DNA from 4 places in the Paraburkholderia sp. SIMBA_030 genome. Region 2 is predicted to be linked to each of the others. Evidence: riboswitches for the same ligand, from Rfam matches in the RefSeq annotation. Region 2 holds a riboswitch; each other region holds the start of a gene.
What was found. Region 2 has a riboswitch for cobalamin ahead of cobA (uroporphyrinogen-III C-methyltransferase). Riboswitches for the same ligand answer to the same signal wherever they lie in the genome.
Positions count from the first base shown of each region.

Region 1 (4,881 bases), on a different contig from region 2:
GTTGCGCACGCCGGTCCACGGCAACGTGCGTTGCGGTGCATTGGCGAGATGGTCGATGCTTGCTTCGTCCGGTTCGGACTTCATTAGCCAGTAGCGCATGAATCGAATTGAACGTCAGGAAGGTGAAGATGCGAAAGAAACGTGAAGAAACTTGAGGCCCAAAGAAAAACGGCACCGAACCAAAGTCCGATGCCGTTTAAATAAGGTCCCCGCCTTAGCCGCTAGGCCGGCATCCTGAACCGAGGATTCAGAATTGGTCGCAGTTAGCAGCACTTCGGGTACATCAGACAGAGTGACGCGCACACCCGTGCTACAAATTTCCACAACCGTGCACATGGCATTGGTTCAAGGAATATATGACCTTGGCGAACCAGGCAGGGAAGCTAAACCGATTGAACTCAAACACTTGCTGAGTCTTTGCTCATGCATTTTGTTTGAATCCGCAGCCGGTCTCAGGACCGGCCACCAGATACTTACTGCATGCTGTACTGCTGGATCACAGTACCCAGTTGTTCGTTCATTTGGCGCATTGTACGCCGGATTTCTTCAGCGGGAAATGCTTCTCCGTGTCGCACGCTCGTTTGCAGCTTAAGCAGTTCCGATGCCAGCGACAGCGCAGCCATGACGGCAATGCGATCCGTGCCGCGCACGTTGCTGTTATTGCGGATCTTCGACATTTCGGCATCCACGCGCGCCACCGCCTCGAGCAGCGCTGCTTCGGTTTCCGGCGAGCAGGCGAGACGATACGGCACGCCGAGAATCGATACTTCGATCTGCTTGGTGGTCATGCATTTTCTCCGTGGCGGATGGCGGCGCTGTCCGCTTCGACCTCGTGCTGTTCGGGTTCGAGCAGGTCGAGCTGATTATCAGGCTCGGTCTGCGCGCGTGCTCGCGGCAGTTTTTCGAGAATCGCATTCAGGCGTACCTGTGCGTCGTCGATCTTCGCCGACAGCGCGTCGCGTTCCGCTTGCAGCGCATCGCGTTCCTCGCGCAGCAACGCGAGTTCGGTACGCGTGGCTTCCGCTTCGGCGCGCGTTTGGGCGAGCTGCGCTTCGAGCGCGAGTCGCGCTTCATGGTGGCGCTGGCTGATCGCAATCAGCTTGCCGATATTTTGTGAAAGTGTTTCGAGTTCGGTGAGCATGTGCTGCGTCCTCTAAAGACCTCGCATTTTAGCGCGGAATGTCGCAGGTTCCGACAATTGTCTCGTTTCGAGACGTAACAACCTCGCTTTGTGCAGCCTTTTATCGACCATATGACGAAAAACGACGCCTGCATCGGACAATAATCTGCACTTGACCGAACCGATCGAGCACGGATTAACCATTCTTGACGGACCCCGGGGGCGCTCCTAAACTGGCCGCACTTTGGTGCCCGCGCGTGCTTTTCGATAGTGCGCGCAGTTAAACGGGAAGCAGGGCGCGACGTTCGCCTGAACGCGCCAGCCTGCGCTGCCCCCGCAACGGTAAGCGACCGCATGGCGTCATGCAGGTCGATCCTGATAGTGTGTTCGAAGCTAGACATGCGAGTGTGCCACTGCGCGTCACGCGTGGGAAGGTGGGATCGATTGTGTCGCCAGCCCGGATACCGGCCAGAGAGAGAGGTGCGTCCCGCGCAAATTCGTAAAAAGCGCGGGCGCCTCGTTACGCATCGGCCTGCGGGGAAGCGGGCCGCGCACGCTATCCACAGGAATATCGTCCCATGCTGTCCCCCATCGCTCGCGCGGCGATGCTCGCCTTTGCGGGCCTGCCGCTCGTCGCGCACGCTGAGGCTGCGTCTTCTTCTGCTGCTTCGTCAGTTTCTTCTTCAGTGAGTTCGTCGGATACCGGCACGGCGAGTTCTTCTCTCACGATGTTGTCGCCCGTTGTGGTCACCGCCGAGCGCGGGCCGCAGCCGCTCGCCGATACGATCCCGCAGACCACGCTATTCGATCAGCAGGATATCGCCGACACGACCGCGACCGATTTGCCCGGCCTGCTGCAACTTGCGCCCGGTGCACAAATCTCGCGCACGGGCGGCCCTGGTTCGACCGCGAGCCTGTTCCTGCGCGGTGCATCGTCGACTCAATCGCTGGTGCTGATCGACGGCGTGCGGGTCGACTCGGTGAGCCTCGGTGCGCCGCAACTCGCGCAGATCCCGCTCGATCAGGTCGATCACGTCGAAGTGGTGAACGGCAACGTGTCCGCGTTATACGGCTCGGGTGCGATCGGCGGCGTCGTGCAGGTGTTCACGAAAGACGGGGGCGATCATCCGCCGCGCTTCAATTTTTCGGTGGGCTACGGCAGCTATCACACGCAGACGCAACAGGCCGGTCTGAACGGCGCATTGGATAAAGACGGCAAGACCACCTTCAGCCTCTCGCTCGCGCGCTCGAAGGACGACGGCTTCTCGTCGCTCAATCCGGCTGAGGCGCCCAACGCAAATCCGAATGCGAACGGCTATCTGAACGAGAGCATCTCTGCCTCGTTGCGTCACAGGTTCAATGACAGGTGGGACGCAGGCGTCACGTATTTCCAGTCGAACGGCAACAATAGCTACGACAACGCGTACGGCGTGCCAACCGATCTGAACAACCTGTATAGCAAAGTGCGGCAAATGTCGGTGTTCGCGAACGGCAAGGTGACCGACTGGTGGACCAGCCACTTTATCGTCGCCGAAGGCGACGACCGCAGCGTGTCGAACACCAACGGCGTGTACAACGGCCGCTTCGATACCGACAATCGCCAGTACACGTGGCAGAACGATTTCGCGCTCGCCGCGCAGCAGAAACTGCAAGTCGGCTATGAGCATCTCGATCAGAGCCTCGACTCGGATACGTTCGCGGCCCCCGGCCGGCATGTGAATTCGGGCTTCGCCGGCTATACGGGGCGCTTCGGGCGCAGCCAGATTCAGGCCAACGTGCGGCGCGACCAGTATTCCGATTTCGGCGGGGCGAACAGTTACTATCTCGGCTACGGCTTCGACATCACCGGGCATTGGAAGGTGAGCGCAAGCTATTCGGATGCGTTTCGCGCGCCGAGTTTCGACGATCTGTACTATCCGATCAGCGGCAATCCGTCGATTCAACCTGAGCGCAGTCATTCGATCGAAGCCGCGCTGCAGTACGCGTCGACTGCGCTCGGCGTGATGCGCCTGAGCGCGTTCCAGACACGCTATTCGAATCTGATCGACTACCGGCAGGTCACGCCGGGCATCTATCTGGCGGAGAACGTCGGCCATGCGAAAGTGCAGGGACTCGAGGGATCGTGGAGCGGTCATCTCGGCAAGACGGATGTGCGTGCGTCGGTGACGCTGCAAAATCCCGTCGATCTCGACAACGATGTCGACCTCGTACGGCGTGCGCGGCGTTTCGCGTCGCTGGCGGTGAATCGCAGCATGGCGGGGTGGCGTGTCGGCGGCGAGTGGATCGTCAGCGGCCCGCGCGACGATAGCAGCGGCAAGTTGGGTGGCTACGGTGTGGTGAATCTGTCGGCGCGCTACAACATCACGAAGGCGTGGTACGTGGCCGCGCAAATCCAGAACCTGTTGGACAAGGACTATGAAACGGCCTACTCGTATAATTCGCCGCGGCGCGGTGCATATCTCACGGTCGGTTGGCAGCAGCAGTGACGAGCGCGCTTGCCTGAGATTGCGCGAATGAACCGCAGCCCGGGTCCGATGATCACGACGGCGATGCCCGTCATGAGCGCGAAGCGCGCGGCCGCGATCTGGCTCGCGCTTGCCGTGCTCGCGCTGGCGGTGCTGATCGCGTCGCTCGCGCTCGGCAGCGTGCCGCTCGCGCCCGCGCGTGTGCTGGCGGCGCTCATGCCGTCGCATGTCGAGTCGGCCGATCTTGCAGGCGAGATCGTGCGCACGCTGCGTTTGCCGCGCGCGGTGGCCGGCTTCGCGTGCGGCGCGTTGCTCGCGTTAGCCGGCGCGTTGTTGCAGGTGCTGCTGCGCAATCCGTTGGCCGAGCCCTACGTGTTAGGCGTGTCGGGCGGCGCGGCGACTTTTGCCCTCGTCGCGATGATCGCCGGTTGCGCGTGGTGGATCGTCGATGCAAGCGCGTTCGCGGGGGCGTTCGTGTCGATCCTGCTGGTGCTCGGCCTGGCGCGCCGCGAGTTGTGGCGCGGCGAGCCGCAGGATACATCGCCGCGTCTGCTGTTGACCGGCGCGGTGATCGCGGCCGGTTGGGGCGCCGTCATCACGCTGCTGCTCAACGTTGCGCCCGACAATCGCCTGCGCGGCATGCTGTTCTGGCTGACCGGCGACCTCAACGGCGGCGCGATGCCGTGGACCGCGCTCGCGGCGCTGCTCGTCGTGCTGATCGCAATCGTGCCCGCGGCGCCGCGGCTCAATGTGCTGCTGCGTGGCGATGCCGCTGCTCAGGCGCTCGGCGTCGCGGTGATGCCGCTGCGCATGCGCGTGTATCTGGTGGCGTCGCTGGCGGCGGCCGCGGCGGTGACGACGGCCGGCACCATCGGCTTTGTCGGCTTGGTGGTGCCGCATACGCTGCGGCTCGCGTTCGGCAACGATCAGCGCATGCTGCTGCCGGCGGCCGCGCTCGGTGGCGGTGTCGCGGTGATGGGCGCCGATCTGATCGCGCGCACCGTGATCGCGCCGGCGCAATTGCCGGTCGGCGTGATTACCTCGATCGTCGGCGTGCCGGTGTTTTTGTGGATGCTGTTGCGCAGGCGCCGATGATGCAAGCACCCAACCCCGCCCATGCCGCGCTCAGCGCGCAACGTGTCACGTTGCGCGCCGGCTCGCGAACGCTGCTCGATGCGTTCACGCATACGTTCTACGAAGGCGAGATCTGGTGCATCGCCGGCCCGAACGGTGCGGGCAAGACGACGCTGATCTCGACGCTCGCCGGCCTCTCGCATCCGTCAACCGGGCACGTCG
Region 1 is NZ_JAWRXB010000020.1:127,884-132,764, forward strand. It holds gene SB772_RS29860 (EVE domain-containing protein) at 1-99, opposite strand, end outside; RNA gene ssrS (6S RNA) at 203-384, opposite strand; gene SB772_RS29870 (cell division protein ZapA) at 474-788, opposite strand; gene SB772_RS29875 (ATPase) at 785-1,141, opposite strand; cobalamin riboswitch at 1,349-1,608, shown strand; gene SB772_RS29880 (TonB-dependent receptor domain-containing protein) at 1,699-3,606, shown strand; gene SB772_RS29885 (FecCD family ABC transporter permease) at 3,634-4,680, shown strand; gene SB772_RS29890 (ABC transporter ATP-binding protein) at 4,677-4,881, shown strand, end outside.
Region 1: another riboswitch for cobalamin. It lies ahead of SB772_RS29880 (TonB-dependent receptor domain-containing protein); the one in region 2 lies ahead of cobA (uroporphyrinogen-III C-methyltransferase).

Region 2 (4,881 bases):
GGCAGCGCGATATGCATGGCGATATCGCGCGAGTTGAGGCCTTGATTGTCCTTGAGCCAGTCTTCGCGATTGCCGCCGCTCAGGATCACCTGCATGACCGGTGCGTCGCCGGCCAACGCGAGCGGTTCGGGATCGTCGATCGCCGATGCGGCGAACGCGGTCGTGTTCAGAACCAGCGCGACATCATGTTGCGCGCACAACTGCTGCACGACTTCGCGGCTCATCGCATCTTTCAGCGAGGTAATCGCAATCGGTAACGGATTCACACCCTGTGCTTCGAGCGCATCGATCAGCGCGTCAAACACCGCTGTATTGGCCGCCTGCAAGTGCGCCTTATAGAACAGAACCGCCGCAACCGGCGCATGCTGGCGCCAGCGCGCCTGCCAGTCGACCATCGTCGGCGTATCGTGGCCGGGATGGTAGAGCGTCGCGGCCGGCAACGCTCGCGGCGGTGCGGGCTCTCGCCCCCAGCCGAACGAGCGATACGCCATGCAGCGCAGGAACGCCTCGGCATTCTGCGCGCCGCCTTCGCGCAGATAGCGCCATAGCTGGTGGCATAGCCCGGCGTCGGCGGTGCTGCGTGCGAGCAGGTTTGGATCTTCCTGCAAATCGCCGGAGAACATCGCGAGCGTCTGCTTCTTGCGCCCGGCGAGCGCGACCACCTGCTCGATCCCGTAAGGCCAATACGCTTCGCCACCGAGGTGATCGACTACGACGACGCGTGCATGCTGCAATACGTCTTCGACATAGAAATCGACCGACGCAGGTTGCCGCAAATAAGTGACATTCGCGAGCCGCACGCTCGGGAAGCCCTCGCCCAAGCGAGGAAACACGCTGGCGAGCAGCGACAGCGTCGTATCGGCGGAACTGAGCACCACGATATCGGCGGGCTGCTGATCGATACGGATGACGCCTTGCGTATCGTCGACAAAACCGCCCGGCGTCGTGCGCAGCAGATGCATGATCGATTACGCCTGTTGCGGTTCAGCGCTCGACACAGCACCCAATGCAGCGTCGAACGCGCGTTGCAGCATGGCCTGATCGAGGTCCTCGCCGATCAGCACGAAGCGGCTTTGCCGACCCCCGCCCGCTTCGTCAATTTCATCGATTTCGCCGGCTTGCCAGCGGCGATCGAAGTAACTGTCGAAACGACGGCCCACGCCTTGAATTACGAGCCGCATCGCCGCGCCCGGCAACGCCGCAAAGCCTTTGACGCGGTAAATCGTGTGTGTTTCGACCAGCCCTTGCAGCGCGGCGATCACCGCTTCACGCGATGGCGCACTCGCGTGCACCACCACGGAATCGAACTCGTCGTGGTGATGGTCGGCATCGTCAGCCGAACCGTGGTGGTCGTGACGCAAGTGGATCGTTTCTTCGGAGGCGGCTTCGAGGCCGAGCAAAGTGTGCAGATCGAGTTGGCCCATCTGCGCGCGCACGATCTTCACTTGCGGCGGAATCTCGTCGCGGATGACGGTTTCGACAGCGGCTTGCTGCGCGTCGTCGAGCAAATCCGTTTTGTTCAGAATCACCAGATCGGCTGCCGACAGCTGATCTTCGAACAGTTCGTGCAGCGGCGATTCGTGATCGAGATTCGGATCGGCCCTGCGCTGTGCATCGACGGCGACCGGATTGTCGGCGAACTGGCCGCTCGCCGCGGCGGGGCCGTCCACCACCGTCACCACTGCGTCCACGGTGAAGCTGCTCTTGATCTGCGGCCAGTTGAACGCCTGCACCAGTGGCTTCGGCAGTGCGAGACCGGAGGTTTCGATCAGCACGTGATCGATCTGCTCGCGGCGCTCGACGAGTTTTTCCATCACAGGGAAAAACTCTTCCTGCACCGTGCAGCACAGGCAGCCGTTCGCGAGTTCATACAGTTGCCCTTCGGTTTCGACGCCGTTTTCATCGCAGCCGATGCCGCAACCCTTGAGAATTTCACCGTCGATGCCGAGTTCGCCGAACTCATTGACGATCACCGCAATGCGCTTGCCACCCGCATGCCGAAGAATATGCCGCAGCAGCGTGGTCTTGCCGCTGCCGAGAAAGCCCGTGACGATGGTGACGGGGATCTTGCGCATTTGAGTTTGCATCGTTGGGTTCATCCGAAGAAGTTGCACGTTCACACGCCGGCGGCCCGCGTCCCGATGCGCTTCACGCTCGAGCCCAGGATAAACCGGCGCCAGGCAAGCAAACACGAAAACAAAACACACGGGGACGACAGCGGGGACGAAAAACGACATTGCCGCGGCAACAGAAAACAGCAAGCGTGAACGAGGTCATGAACGAGCCACCGCATCCCCGCGGCGTTCATCCGTCATTTTCTGGCCGGTATCCGGGCTGGCGAAAGCGCCGCTTCACCTTCCCGCGCGAGTGATTTCTCGCCCAGTGGTTATATGCCGACGCGGCCTTGCGCGTGGACATCGAAGCCGGCTCCGCGGCGCTGAAAAATTCATCCAGACGCCGCTTTTCGCTTACCGTTGCGGGGGCAGCACAGGTTGACCCGATCCATAGCAGGCGGGCGCCCTGTTTCCCGTTTAACTGCATGCGCACGAGCGCGCACACGAGCACCAAAGTGCGTGCGAGTGTAGGCCCGCAGCCCCGCGCCGTCAAGGAAGCGCGGGCCGCGCGGGCGCTTTGTCGAGCGTGCTGGCGAGTGCCGCCGTGTGCTATCGTATGCACGCGTTTGGTGCCCGCACATGCGTTCGCATGTGCAGTTAAACGGGAAACAGGCAGCGCTCGATTGCGCTCAACCTGTGCTGTCCCCGCAACGGTAAGCGACCTGCGGCGCCTTGGCGCCGCGCATGCGTTTTCGATGCCACTGTCTGACGAATCGGACGGGAAGGCAAAGCGCATGAGGCCGCCAGCCCGGATACCGGCCAGACGCGGAGGCGGCGAACGTCACGCTGCCGGCTGCCTGAATCCGCGAGGGACGGATAGGAAGGCGCTGAAGCACGACGTGGCGCGCCCGTTTGCGATTGCAGAGAAATCGCGGCGAGCGGCGTTTCGTCGTGCGTAATCTGTCGCACCGCATGAGCGCTAATTCCGCCTGGACCGTCGTCACGGTCCGCCTGCCCCCCCTTGTCACGACATGGCACGCGCCATGCACGCCGCGATGAGCCGCGCGTGGCTGATCGGCGCCGGTCCCGGCGACGTCGAACTGATGACGCTCAAGGCGACGCGCGCCTTGGCGCAGGCCGATGTGGTGCTGGTCGACGATCTGGTGAATCCCGAAGTGCTGCAGTTCGCCCGCACCGACGCGCGGGTCGTCCATGTCGGCAAACGCGGCGGCCATCCGTCGACGCCGCAAGCCGGCATCGTCGCGCAAATGCTCGAACATGTGCAGGCCGGGCGCAGTGTCGCGCGTTTGAAAGGCGGCGATCCGTTCGTGTTCGGCCGTGGCGGCGAAGAGCAGCAGGCCCTGCATGCAGCGGGCATCGAGGTGGAAATCGTCAACGGCATCACGGCGGGAATCGCGGCGCCTGCGGCAATCGGCATTCCGGTCACACATCGCGATCACGCGCAGGGCGTGGTGTTCGTCACCGGACATGGCGCCGGAAACGCGGAGCCGGACTGGGCGGCGCTCGTTGCCACGCGGATGACGCTGGTGATCTATATGGGTATGCGGCGGCTGAACGATATCGTCGGCACATTGCTTGCGGCCGGCATGAGCGCCGACACGCCTTGCGCCGCGATCGAATCCGCTACGCGTCCTGAACAAAGGCATGTGCTCGCGCAACTTGGCGGCTTTGCCGACGCAGTCACTCACGCCGGGCTCGGCTCGCCGGCGATCGTGGTGATCGGCGGCGTGGCGTCGCTGGCGTTGGAGCGGGCCGTCGCCCATGCTAATGCGGTGGACGCGCAATGAAAACGCTGAGCGTCGGCATCGGTTGCCGCTTGCACTGCTCGGCCGAGCAGATCGACACCGCCGTACGCGCGGCGCTCGGCCACCATACGCTCGATGAAATCAGCGCGATCGCCACCATCGACGTCAAAGCTCAAGAAGCAGGCTTGCTCGAATTCTGCGCACGTCACGCATTGCCGTTGCAACGTTTCAGCCGTGAGCAAATTGCGGCATTGACCATTGCCGATGCCGAGCCCTCGACGGCGGCACGCGAACACCTGGGCGTGGACGGCGTCTGCGAACCCTGCGCCTTGCTCGCTGCGGCCGCCGCTCAACCCAATGCGCCCGATGCACGCCTGATCGTACGTAAAACCGTACTCGACAGCGTCACCGTAGCAATCGCTTCGACCGCTCATGCCGGCATCGACCCAACACACGACGACTCCGACGAACAGGACCTTCCATGAAAACAGATCCCGAATCGCATCACCGCATGACCGAACGCCGGCGTGAAGGCCATGAAAAGAAGCAGGCCGCCGCCACCGTCGAGAAGGGTCTGCTGATCGTCAACACCGGCACCGGCAAAGGCAAGACCACGGCCGCGTTCGGCATGGCCGTGCGGGTGCTCGGACACGGCATGCGCCTGGGCGTCGTGCAATTCATCAAGGGCGCGCTGCATACCTCGGAGCGCGACTTCCTCGGCGCGATCGCCAATTGCGATTTCGTCACGATGGGCGACGGCTATACGTGGAACACGCAAAACCGCGACGCCGACATCGCCACCGCGCGCAAGGGCTGGGACGAAGCGCGCCGGATGATCGAAAGTGGCGACTATCAGATGGTGATCCTCGACGAGCTGAACACGGTGCTGAAGTACGAATACCTGCCGCTCGACGAAGTGCTGTCCGTACTGAACGCGCGACCGCAAATGCTGCACGTGGTCGTGACCGGCCGTCATGCGCCGGACGCGTTGATCGAAGCCGCCGACCTCGTCACCGAAATGCGCATCGTCAAGCATCCGTATCGCGAGCAAGGCGTGAAAG
Region 2 is NZ_JAWRXB010000002.1:262,669-267,549, forward strand. It holds gene cobN (cobaltochelatase subunit CobN) at 1-962, opposite strand, end outside; gene cobW (cobalamin biosynthesis protein CobW) at 969-2,087, opposite strand; cobalamin riboswitch at 2,303-2,584, opposite strand; cobalamin riboswitch at 2,665-2,893, shown strand; gene cobA (uroporphyrinogen-III C-methyltransferase) at 3,110-3,862, shown strand; gene SB772_RS04345 (cobalamin biosynthesis protein) at 3,859-4,305, shown strand; gene cobO (cob(I)yrinic acid a,c-diamide adenosyltransferase) at 4,302-4,881, shown strand, end outside.

Region 3 (4,881 bases), on a different contig from region 2:
GACGCCGAGTCCGAACAACCGTCCTTGCATGCTCATTTACTCGACCTCCGTCGCCAGCGCATTGACGGCGGCGGCGGCCATCGCGCTGCCGCCGCGTCTGCCGTGGACCACCACGTAGGGCACGCCGCGGCTGTTTTCGGCGAGCAGCGCTTTCGATTCCGCCGCGCCGACGAAGCCGACCGGAAAGCCGAGAATCAACGCGGGCCGTGGCGCGCCGGCATCGAGCATGTCGAGCAGATGAAAGAGGGCAGTCGGCGCATTGCCGATCACGACGACGCTGCCCGCCAGGTGCGGACGCCACAATTCGAGCGCGGCGGCCGAACGCGTGTTGCCGAGTTCGCGCGCCAACGACGGCACGTCGATGTGCGTGAGCGTGCAGATCACTTCGTTGTTCGCGGGCAGACGCGCTCGCGTGATGCCTTGCGCGACCATGCCCGCGTCGCACAGAATCGGCGCGCCTTGCGCCAGCGCCGTGCGGCCCGCGGTGCCTGCGCCTGCGGAAAAATCCAGATCGTCGATCACGTCGACCATCCCGCAGGCGTGAATCACGCGCACGGCGAGTTTATCGAGGTCGGCGGGGATGCGCGACAGATCGGCCTCGGCGCGAATCGTCGCGAAGGATTGGCGATAGATCTCCTGACCGTCGCGAATGTAATCAAGCATCTAAAGGGCTCCGGGCTAATTGTTCGAGCATGTCGGCAGCCTGTTCGATCGTCAGTCGGTGCGCGACGCACTCGCCGAAATCCGCCGAGGTGCCGCGTCGATAAAGGTCGTATGTGCCGGGCGCCACGGCCAGCAGCGTGTACGGCGCGCAATGCGCGGCGGCGCACGAGCGCGGGCAGCCGCTCAGATGGACGTCGACACCTCCGGGCAAGCGAGCGGCTAATTGCAGCGCGTCGGCTTTGGTGTCGGTGAGACTTTTTACGCAACCGGTCGAGCCGGCGCAGGCGATCAGATGTGCGATGGGCTGCGCGGGATCGCACGCGAGGCCTAATGTGTTCAATCCGGCAAGCACGGCCGGCACGGCGTCCGTGGCGATATCGGGCAGCAGCACGCTTTGCCAGGGCGTCATGCGCATTGTGCCGTTGCCTTGCTGCCGCGCTAGCGCGGCGAGACCGTGCAACGTCGCGGCGTCGAGGCGTCCGAGCGGCGGCTGGCCGCCGACGTGCCACGTTCCCACCACGCGTTGAGCGTGCGCGCCGAGCCGCAGCACGGCATCGGCAGGCGCGCTACGGTGCCAGTCGGCGAGCGACGCGTCGCGTGACAGCGGGAAATCGACATACGTTTGAGCATGCTGCAATACCGCGTCGACGGAATGCGTGGCGAGCAGGTGGCGCATACGTGTGGCGTCGGCGGCGGCCAGATCGAGAAACGTGAGCAGAAGCGCGCGAACCAGTTGGACGACTTGCGACGGCAGGACGGCGGCGAGGGTGCCTGCATGCGACGCGCCAGTGGCGAACGCGTTCGCGCGAGCCACAGGTACCGCCGCCACATTGGCCGCCATGGACGGACATCCGGTCAATCCGAAGACAAATCTCACGCCGTCGTGCACCTGCGTCGCCGCGAGCCACACATCGTGCGGATGATCGAGCCTGGCAAGACGTTCGCCGCCATCGAGCAGCACGGCGAATTTCGGCGACAGCGCCGCAAAACGCGCTTCGCTTTGCAGCAGCGTGAGGAGCCCGGCGGCCAGCGAAGTGGTGTCGTACAGCGCGAATGGATCGCGTCCCGCTGCGGGGCTGATCATCACGTTGCGCACGTCGTCGGCCGCGGAGGCAGCAGAGGCAGCAGAGGCAGCAGAGGCAGACAAGGCGGCAGAGGCGGACAAGGTGGCAGCATCAACACCGCCACTCGCCGGCACCACCGGCCCGAGAGCGACCGACACCAAAGCCGCAATCAACGCCGCTTCCTGCCCGTCCCGCACGCCGCGCACCTGCAGATTCGCGCGGTTTGTCACTTCGATCACCCCGGCCGCATACCGCGCGCTCGCCTCGGCGATCGCGGCAGCCTGCGCGGCGCTCAGTACGCCGCCGGGCAATTTGATCCGGCAAATCCCGCCGTCGCGCGCGGCGACGATGCGCAGCAGGCCCGGACAAGCCGAACGCCGCGGCGCTTGGGCAGCGGTAAACGAAGCAGCGGAAGGCGCAGCGTGATTCAAGACGGACACCGGGTTTTAGCGTCGCGCGACGGCCCGAGCGCTGCCCAGGCGGGCATTGCTGCGGCATCGGTACACCCCGCCCGATGTAGGCTGGCACGAACAGTCTCGCCGGCAGGTCTCCTGGCTGGCAGGTCGTGGTCCGCCGCTGCCTTCCCGGTCGAACCAGTGGCGCGGAGCGCAGGCGGACTCGCTGCATACAGTTGCGGGGGCAGCCACAGTGACGCTGTGTTCCCTCTTCGGCCCCGAAGGGCACCGGCGGCTGTATTATGCCTTTTTTCGAACCGTACAACGAGGCTGGACGCTTTGATCGGCGTGGCTCAGCGCATTATTTGAAGATACAGAATGAGGATGGATGCATGCCGGCATGGCTGACCGTGGTGGGCATAGGCGATGACGGCTTCGCCGGCTTGGGGCAGCCCGCGCGGCGCGCTTTGCTGGAGGCGTCGGTGGTGTATGGCGGCGAACGCCATCTGGCGATGCTGCCCGCGCGCCTGGCCGCCCGCCGCGCGGCGTGGCCGAGTCCGTTCGATCTCGCGCCTTTGCTGGCGGAGCGCGCGGCGCCCGTGTGCGTGCTGGCCAGCGGCGACCCGATGCTATTCGGCGTCGGCGCGACGCTGGCGCGGCAGTTGCCGGCCGGCGAGTTGCGGGTGCTGCCGGCGCCGTCGTCGTTGTCGCTGGCGGCGGCGCGGCTCGGCTGGCCCTTGCAGGATGTGGCGACGGTGTCGCTGGTGGGGCGGCCGCTGCCGACGCTGAACGCGCGTCTGCACGACGGCGCGCGCGTGTTCGTGCTGAGCGCGGACGGCGGCACGCCCGCGGCGCTGGCGGAATGGCTGAACGCGCGCGGTTTCGGCGCGACCCGCATGATCGTGCTGGAACATCTGGGCGGCGAGCTGGAACGCCGGATCGACGGCCGCGCGGATCAATGGTCGGCGGGCGAGGTGGCGGCACTGAACCTGATCGCGCTCGAATGCCGCGCAACGGATGGCGCGCCGCGACTGCCGCTGACCTCCGGCGTACCCGATGATGCTTTTCGCCACGACGGCCAGCTGACCAAACGAGACGTGCGCGCCGTCACGCTGGCGCGTCTCGCGCCGACGCCCGGCGAATTGCTGTGGGATGTTGGCGCAGGCAGCGGCTCGATCGGCATCGAATGGATGCGCGCGCATCCGAGCTGCCGCGCGATCGCGATCGAAGCGCACGCGGAGCGTCAGCGTTTCATCGAACACAATCGCGACGCGTTAGGCGTGCCCGGATTGCAACTCGTCGCTGGCCGCGCGCCTGAAGCGTTGGGCGGTCTGCCCGAACCGGATGCCGTGTTCATCGGCGGCGGCGTGACCGTGCCTGGCGTGCTGGATGCCTGCTGGGCGAGCTTGCGCGACGGCGGGCGGCTGGTCGCCAATGCCGTGACCTTGCAAGGCGAGGCGGCGCTCGCGGCGTGGCGCGAACAGCATGGCGGCACGCTCACGCGCATTGCGCTTGCCGACGCACAACCGCTTGGCGGCTTCGACACCTGGCGCCAGGCACTACCGATTACGCTGCTCGACGTGACCAAGGCGGCCGGCATGTTGCCGCCCGCGGCCGACTTGCGCCATCAACCGTAATGCGCGACGAAACGCCCGAACAACCCGCGCCGCTGCGCAGCGGCTACACGACCGGCAGTTGCGCCACCGCGACGTCGCTCGCGGCGGCGCGTCTGCTGCTCACGGGCATCGTCAGCGACGTCGCGGAAATTGTCTTGCCCAAGGGCCAGCATGTGCCGATGCCGCTGGTGTTCTGCCGCCTGACCGCCGACGGCGCCGAAGCGGGCACTGTCAAGGATGCCGGCGACGACCCCGACGTGACGCACGGCGCGATTGTATTCGCGCGCGTGCGGCTGCGTGCCGAACCGGGCGTGCGTTTTCACGCGGGACCGGGCGTCGGCACGGTGACGCGTGCGGGATTGACGCTGCCGGTCGGCGAACCGGCAATCAATCCGGTGCCGCGCAAGATGATGACCGAACATTTGGCCGATCTGGCTGCTGAGCACGCATACGGCGGCGGTTTCGAGGTGACGATCGGCGTGGAGGGCGGCGAAGCACTCGCACTGAAGACGATGAACCCGCGCCTCGGCATTCTCGGCGGCCTGTCGATTCTCGGCACCACCGGAATCGTGCGGCCGTTTTCGTGCTCGGCGTATATCGCGTCGATTCACCAGGGCATCGACGTCGCGCGTGCGAACGGCTACACGCATGTCGCGGCCTGCACCGGCAACGCGAGCGAAGACGCCATGCGCGCGCATTACGGCCTGCCGGACATCGCGCTGATCGAAATGGGCGACTTCGTTGGCGCGGTGCTCAAGCATATGAAGCGCGCGCCGGTCGAACGCCTGAGCATTTGCGGCGGCTTCGGCAAGCTCAGCAAACTGGCCGCGGGGCATCTCGATCTGCATAGCCGGAATTCGAGCATCGATCTGGCGCAACTGGCCGTGTGGGCATCCGAACACGGCGCGGACGCGGCATTGCAGGCGGCGATTCGCGCGGCCAATACGAGTCAGCAAGCGGTGGCGTTGGCGCGCGCGCAGAACGTGCCGCTCGGCGATATCGTCTGCCGGCATGCGCTCGCGGTCGCGCGCGAAATCGTACCGCCGCAGGTCGCCGTCGAAATGTTCGCGATCGACCGCCAGGGCAATCTGATCGGAGCCGCGCAATGACGCGCATCCTGCTGCTCGGCGGCACCGGCGACGC
Region 3 is NZ_JAWRXB010000012.1:178,268-183,148, forward strand. It holds gene SB772_RS21770 (precorrin-2 C(20)-methyltransferase) at 1-36, opposite strand, end outside; gene SB772_RS21775 (precorrin-8X methylmutase) at 37-663, opposite strand; gene cobG (precorrin-3B synthase) at 656-2,167, opposite strand; cobalamin riboswitch at 2,251-2,430, opposite strand; gene cbiE (precorrin-6y C5,15-methyltransferase (decarboxylating) subunit CbiE) at 2,515-3,759, shown strand; gene SB772_RS21790 (cobalt-precorrin-5B (C(1))-methyltransferase) at 3,759-4,847, shown strand; gene SB772_RS21795 (cobalt-precorrin-6A reductase) at 4,844-4,881, shown strand, end outside.
Region 3: another riboswitch for cobalamin. It lies ahead of cobG (precorrin-3B synthase); the one in region 2 lies ahead of cobA (uroporphyrinogen-III C-methyltransferase).

Region 4 (4,881 bases), on a different contig from region 2:
GGCGTGGTGAGCGTGGCCGGAAACAGCGACAGACGCAAGCCGACCAGCGCGTGCAGCGCGTCGCGCAATTGCCGTGTCGAGGTCTGCGAGGTCGCGCTCGGCGTGCCGGCATTGGCGAGCCCCTGTGCGGTGACACGCGCCACGGCGGTATCGATCGACGACATCAGGCTCGCGGGCACCGGTTGGCGCGCGCGCAGGTCGACGCAGGTTTCGAAATGTTCGCGCACGCCTTCGAGCACGTGGTCGATCGCGGCCGGCGCTTCGCCGCCGAGTTTGCGGGTCAGGCGGCGCAAGTCGAGCGCGTTGAAGGCGATGCGCAGATCGCGGAAACTTTCGATCGACGGATGGCGATGATCGTCGGTGGCGGCGAGGCGCGGGATCAATTGCATCAGGCGGTCGAGCATGCGCGCGGCGAGATTGCGCGGATCGTCGATCGTGCGTGTCGAGGCGGTCAGCGCCACGTCGGCCCAGCTCGAACGCAACAGCCGCGCCGCCGCGAGTTCGGCGCCGAACGGGCGTGTCACGCGGGTCCACAGGAACGCGTACAGCAGCCCGGCGAGGCCCGCGAGATTGCTGTTCAGGAACACCAGGAAGTCGGCGTCGTAGGCATCCTGAATGCTGATGAAGGTAGCCGTGTTGACCGCGACCAGCATCGTAGCGAGATTGAATTGCGGGCGCGGGATCAGCGTGCCGACGAAAATGAACGGCGCGGCGAACATGACCACCAGCATCGGAAAGTCATGCACGTGCGGCAGCACGACGAACAGATAGAGGCCCGCGAACACGACGCTGGCCGCAGTCGACGTAAAGAACTTGAAGACCATCGGCGCGGGTTCGTCGAGCGCGGCGAAGAAGCAGCATGCGACCGCAGCGAGCGTCACCGCGCCGGCTCCGTCCGCCCACCCTGAACTGATCCACAAACTGCACGCGAGAACGATCGCACCGACTGCGGAGCCGGTCGAAAACAGCATGATGCCGCGGTCGAAGTAGCGCTCGGTGCCGCCCAGGCGCCAATGGCGGAAACGCGGCCGCCACGAACCTTCTTCGCGCGTGATGATGATGCGCAGCGTGCGGCAGTCCTGCCAGACATTGATGACCTGCTTCAGGCGCCACAACGCGCTCGACAGCAGCGCACCATCCCAGCTTGCGATCGCCGCCGGTGGCGGCTGCATCGCCGCGATCCGCTCGCGCAGCGCGTCGGCTACGGGGTCGGGGTGGTCGCCCTTGCTGGCAACCGGAAGCGGCGCATTGAACCATTTGATGACATCGGCGAGCAATGCTTCAAGGCCGTCGGGCCATGAATGCCGGCCGCTGTTGTAGAGCGCGATCAGCGGATCGGCCAGCGCCGACATCAGCGGCAGCAGTAACTGCATGCGCCCGCGCAGCTCGTGAGTGCGTGCCAGGATGTCCGGCCGGGTGTGGTCGTAGGCGAGCTGGCTCAGCAGCAGTTCCAACCCGTTGATGGTAGCCGCGAGCCGCTGGCGGGCCGCCGAGATCGCCGAGCCGGCGATGCGTCCCGAGAGCGTTTCGGTCGCATAGAACGCGGCGTCGCGAAACCACGCGTCGGTCCGCTCGATGATGGTGGGCGCGAGCCGGCTCGGAAACACCGCGCCGCCGACAACGCTCGCGCACACGATGCCGAGCGTGATTTCCTCGGTACGGGTGATCGCGAGGTCGAACACGCCGCCCGGATTGGTCACCGAAGGCAACGCGATCATCGGCAGCGTATAGCCCGCCAGCAGGAACACGTAGCTGCGCGCGGTGCGGTCGGAGATTGCCAGATACAGCAGCGTACCGGTCCATAGCGCGACGACCACGCTGAACAGATACGGCGATTCGACGAACGGCGGCACCACCAGAATCGCGCCTGCCGCGCCGATCGCGGTGCCGAACGCACGATAGAGCGCCTTTGAACGGGTCGCGCCGACAAACGGATTCGACACGATGTAGACCGTCGCCATCGCCCAGTACGGCCGCGGCAGTTCGAGCGCGAGACCGAGATAGAGCGCCAGCATGGCTGCGGCGAACGTCTTGACCGAGAACAGCCAGTCGCGGATGGAAGGGTAGACCATAACCGGTTACGCCGTGTCCCTGGTGTGGTGTGGCGTTGCGGAGTTTGCTTTGTCTTTGTTTAATTTTTTTGTTCTGGCCGGTTTGGCGGGCTTACTCGCGGTGTTCGTGCTGCCCTGGGAATCGTCTCGATCGGTGGGGGCGTCGGCCACGAAGGCGGCCAGTACCCGCAAGGTCGCTTCGAGATCGCTGCGCGTGACGTTTCTCAAAGCCTGCGCGCGCAGGGTGACCAGTTCTGCTTCGATCTTTGCCGTGACGGCGCGGCCTTCGTCGGTCAGGGTGACCGTTTTCGCGCGCCGGTCCTCCGGGTCTTCGTCGCGGCGCATGAGGCCCGCTGCGCATAGTTGATCCAGCAGCCGGACTAGCGATGGGCCTTCGATGCCGATCAGATCGGCCAGCGTTACCTGACGGACTGCTTCGCCCAAGCGGCTCGCCGTGAGCAGCGGCGTGGCGCATGCTTCGGAGACGTTGAAGGCCGTCAGCACGCCATGGCTTGTGCGCCGCCATTTTCTGGCGGCGACGATCAGGGTGCTGCTGACTGTGCGGCGTAAGGTGTCGAGGGTCGGCATGGCCGGTATTGTATTTCTTAAATATTCGTTAGCAAACTATTGAATCAGGGTTTTTGCCTTTGACGGCGATTGTTGTCTGTGCGCTAGCGGGTGGCGATGTTCGATTACTGCCGCGCCGGCCACCACGCCCAACCGCGCGGCGAGCGTCGCAACTCGATTACCGAGAGCGGCGCAATTTCGATGCGTGGAAACACGGCGGGCGACGCCCCGAGCGCGTGGACGATCGCGGCCCGGATCACCGGCGCATGCGTGACACCGACGACGCTGCGTGCATCGTTTGATGCATCGCCTGGCGCGTCGAGCCATTGGCCTATCCGTTTCACGAGCTGACTGAACGACTCGCCGCCATGCGCGGCCGCATCCGGATCGCACGTCCATGCCGCGAGGTCCTGCGGTGCCTCGACAGCGAGGTCCGCGAGGCGCCGGCCGTGCCATTGTCCGTAGTCGATATCGGCCAGTTCGGACGCGACCGTCGCCGCGAGCCCCAATGCCGATGCCGTAGCGCGTGCACAAAGGGCAGGGCTGACGAAAACCGTCGCGTCGCGAGCGATCGACAGACGCTCACGCGCGGCGGTGGCTTCGGCGAGGCCGCGTTCGTCGAGTGGATCGTCGGCGGGGAAGCGGCCTGCGCGCATGGCGGCGGTCGACGCGTGGCTGACCAGTAACAGCCGGGTGTCCATTCAGTTCCTTCCCATAGTGGTGGCCGGGCAAAAGCCGGATGCCGCGCGCATGCATTGCGCTACCGAGGGACAAAGTTTAGCGCGTAGAATAGCTGGACTGCGAAGCGCGGAAGCCGGTGGGAGCCCGGCGCGGTCGCGCCACTGTAATCGGTGTTCACACGTCGAAAGCCAGACCTGAGCTTCGCACCATTCCTCTTCAATCGACTATCGGGGCGCGTTACCCCCAGGAGATGTCCATCATGACCGATGCAGTTTTCGATCCGGCTGCTCAGCCTGCCACTCAACCCACACCGATACCGCTGCGCGAGCTGTTGCCTTGGGTCGTGTTTGGCGGTTTGCTGCTGCTGCTCGCGCTTTACTTCGTTGGTGCGGAACAGGGCGCTACGTCGCTGATTCCTGGCATGTATGTGCATGAGTTCGTGCACGATGGCCGTCATTTGCTCGGCTTTCCTTGCCACTAACGGAGACGAACATGGTTGGTAAATTGTTGGTACGCGGCATGCTTGCAGGCATCGCCGCGGGACTGCTCACGTTCGGCTTTGCCAGAGTCGTCGGCGAACCGCAGGTCGAGCAGGCGATTTCGTTCGAGGAAAAGGCCGCAGCGGCGAGCGGTGACGCGCACGATCACGGTGAACTGGTGAGTCGTGGCACGCAAGCGGGCTTGGGGTTGCTGACAGGCGTGGTGACGTATGGCGCGGCGTTCGGCGGACTGTTCTCGTTGGTGTTCGCGTATGCGTATGGCCGCGCTGGTACGTCGAGTGCGCGCGCGTTATCTGCATGGCTCGCACTTGGCGCGTTCATTGCATTGGTGATCGTCCCGAACCTCAAGTACCCGGCGAATCCACCGTCGGTAGGCGATCCAGAGACGATCGGGACGCGAACCGGATTGTTCTTCCTGATGATTGCTGTTTCGCTGGCCGCGATGGTGTTTTCGCTGAAGGTACGGCGTCGCGCGGTGATGAAGTTGGGTATGTGGAATGGGTCGATTGTGGCGGGGGTGGTGTTTATCGTGATTATCGGCGCGGTGCAATTGTCGATGCCGACGATTAACGAGGTGCCGGCTGGTTTTCCAGCTGTGCTGCTATGGAAGTTTCGCGTCGCGGCGATTGGGATGCAGGTGATCATGTGGACGACGATCGGGCTGCTGTTCGGCGCGATGGCGGAGCGGAGCAAATTGCTGAGTTCCACGGGCCGCACGGCGGCGAAGTCTGCTTACCTCTGATTGCCGCTGTTGCAGGAGGCGCGATCGCTAAGGTGGTTGCGCCGACGTGCAGCGCGCAAGAATTTAAATAGATCAAGGACTTGGTGCGGTTGTGTGGATGTTATCCACAGGCTTGCGAACATTTTCTGTGGACAAGTCCACAATAGAGATTCTGGTTTTTTTGCCTTTGGCGGTGCGATCCTTCTGTGTGCCCGCGGCGTTGGCCTTTCCCTGTTGTGTGCCGACACCGTAGGCACACAAACGCCGTAGGCAAAAAAGAACCGCCGCGCTTATCCCATTTTCAAATGCCGCAGCGAAAAACCATGCACACAAAAATGCTCGCCGACAAGCCAGGTGGCGA
Region 4 is NZ_JAWRXB010000021.1:110,675-115,555, reverse strand. It holds gene SB772_RS30630 (FUSC family protein) at 1-2,072, opposite strand, end outside; gene SB772_RS30625 (MarR family winged helix-turn-helix transcriptional regulator) at 2,079-2,639, opposite strand; gene SB772_RS30620 (histidine phosphatase family protein) at 2,744-3,319, opposite strand; cobalamin riboswitch at 3,377-3,516, shown strand; gene SB772_RS30615 (CbtB domain-containing protein) at 3,559-3,780, shown strand; gene SB772_RS30610 (CbtA family protein) at 3,792-4,541, shown strand; partial or broken gene SB772_RS30605 (metal-dependent hydrolase) at 4,811-4,881, opposite strand, start outside.
Region 4: another riboswitch for cobalamin. It lies ahead of SB772_RS30615 (CbtB domain-containing protein); the one in region 2 lies ahead of cobA (uroporphyrinogen-III C-methyltransferase).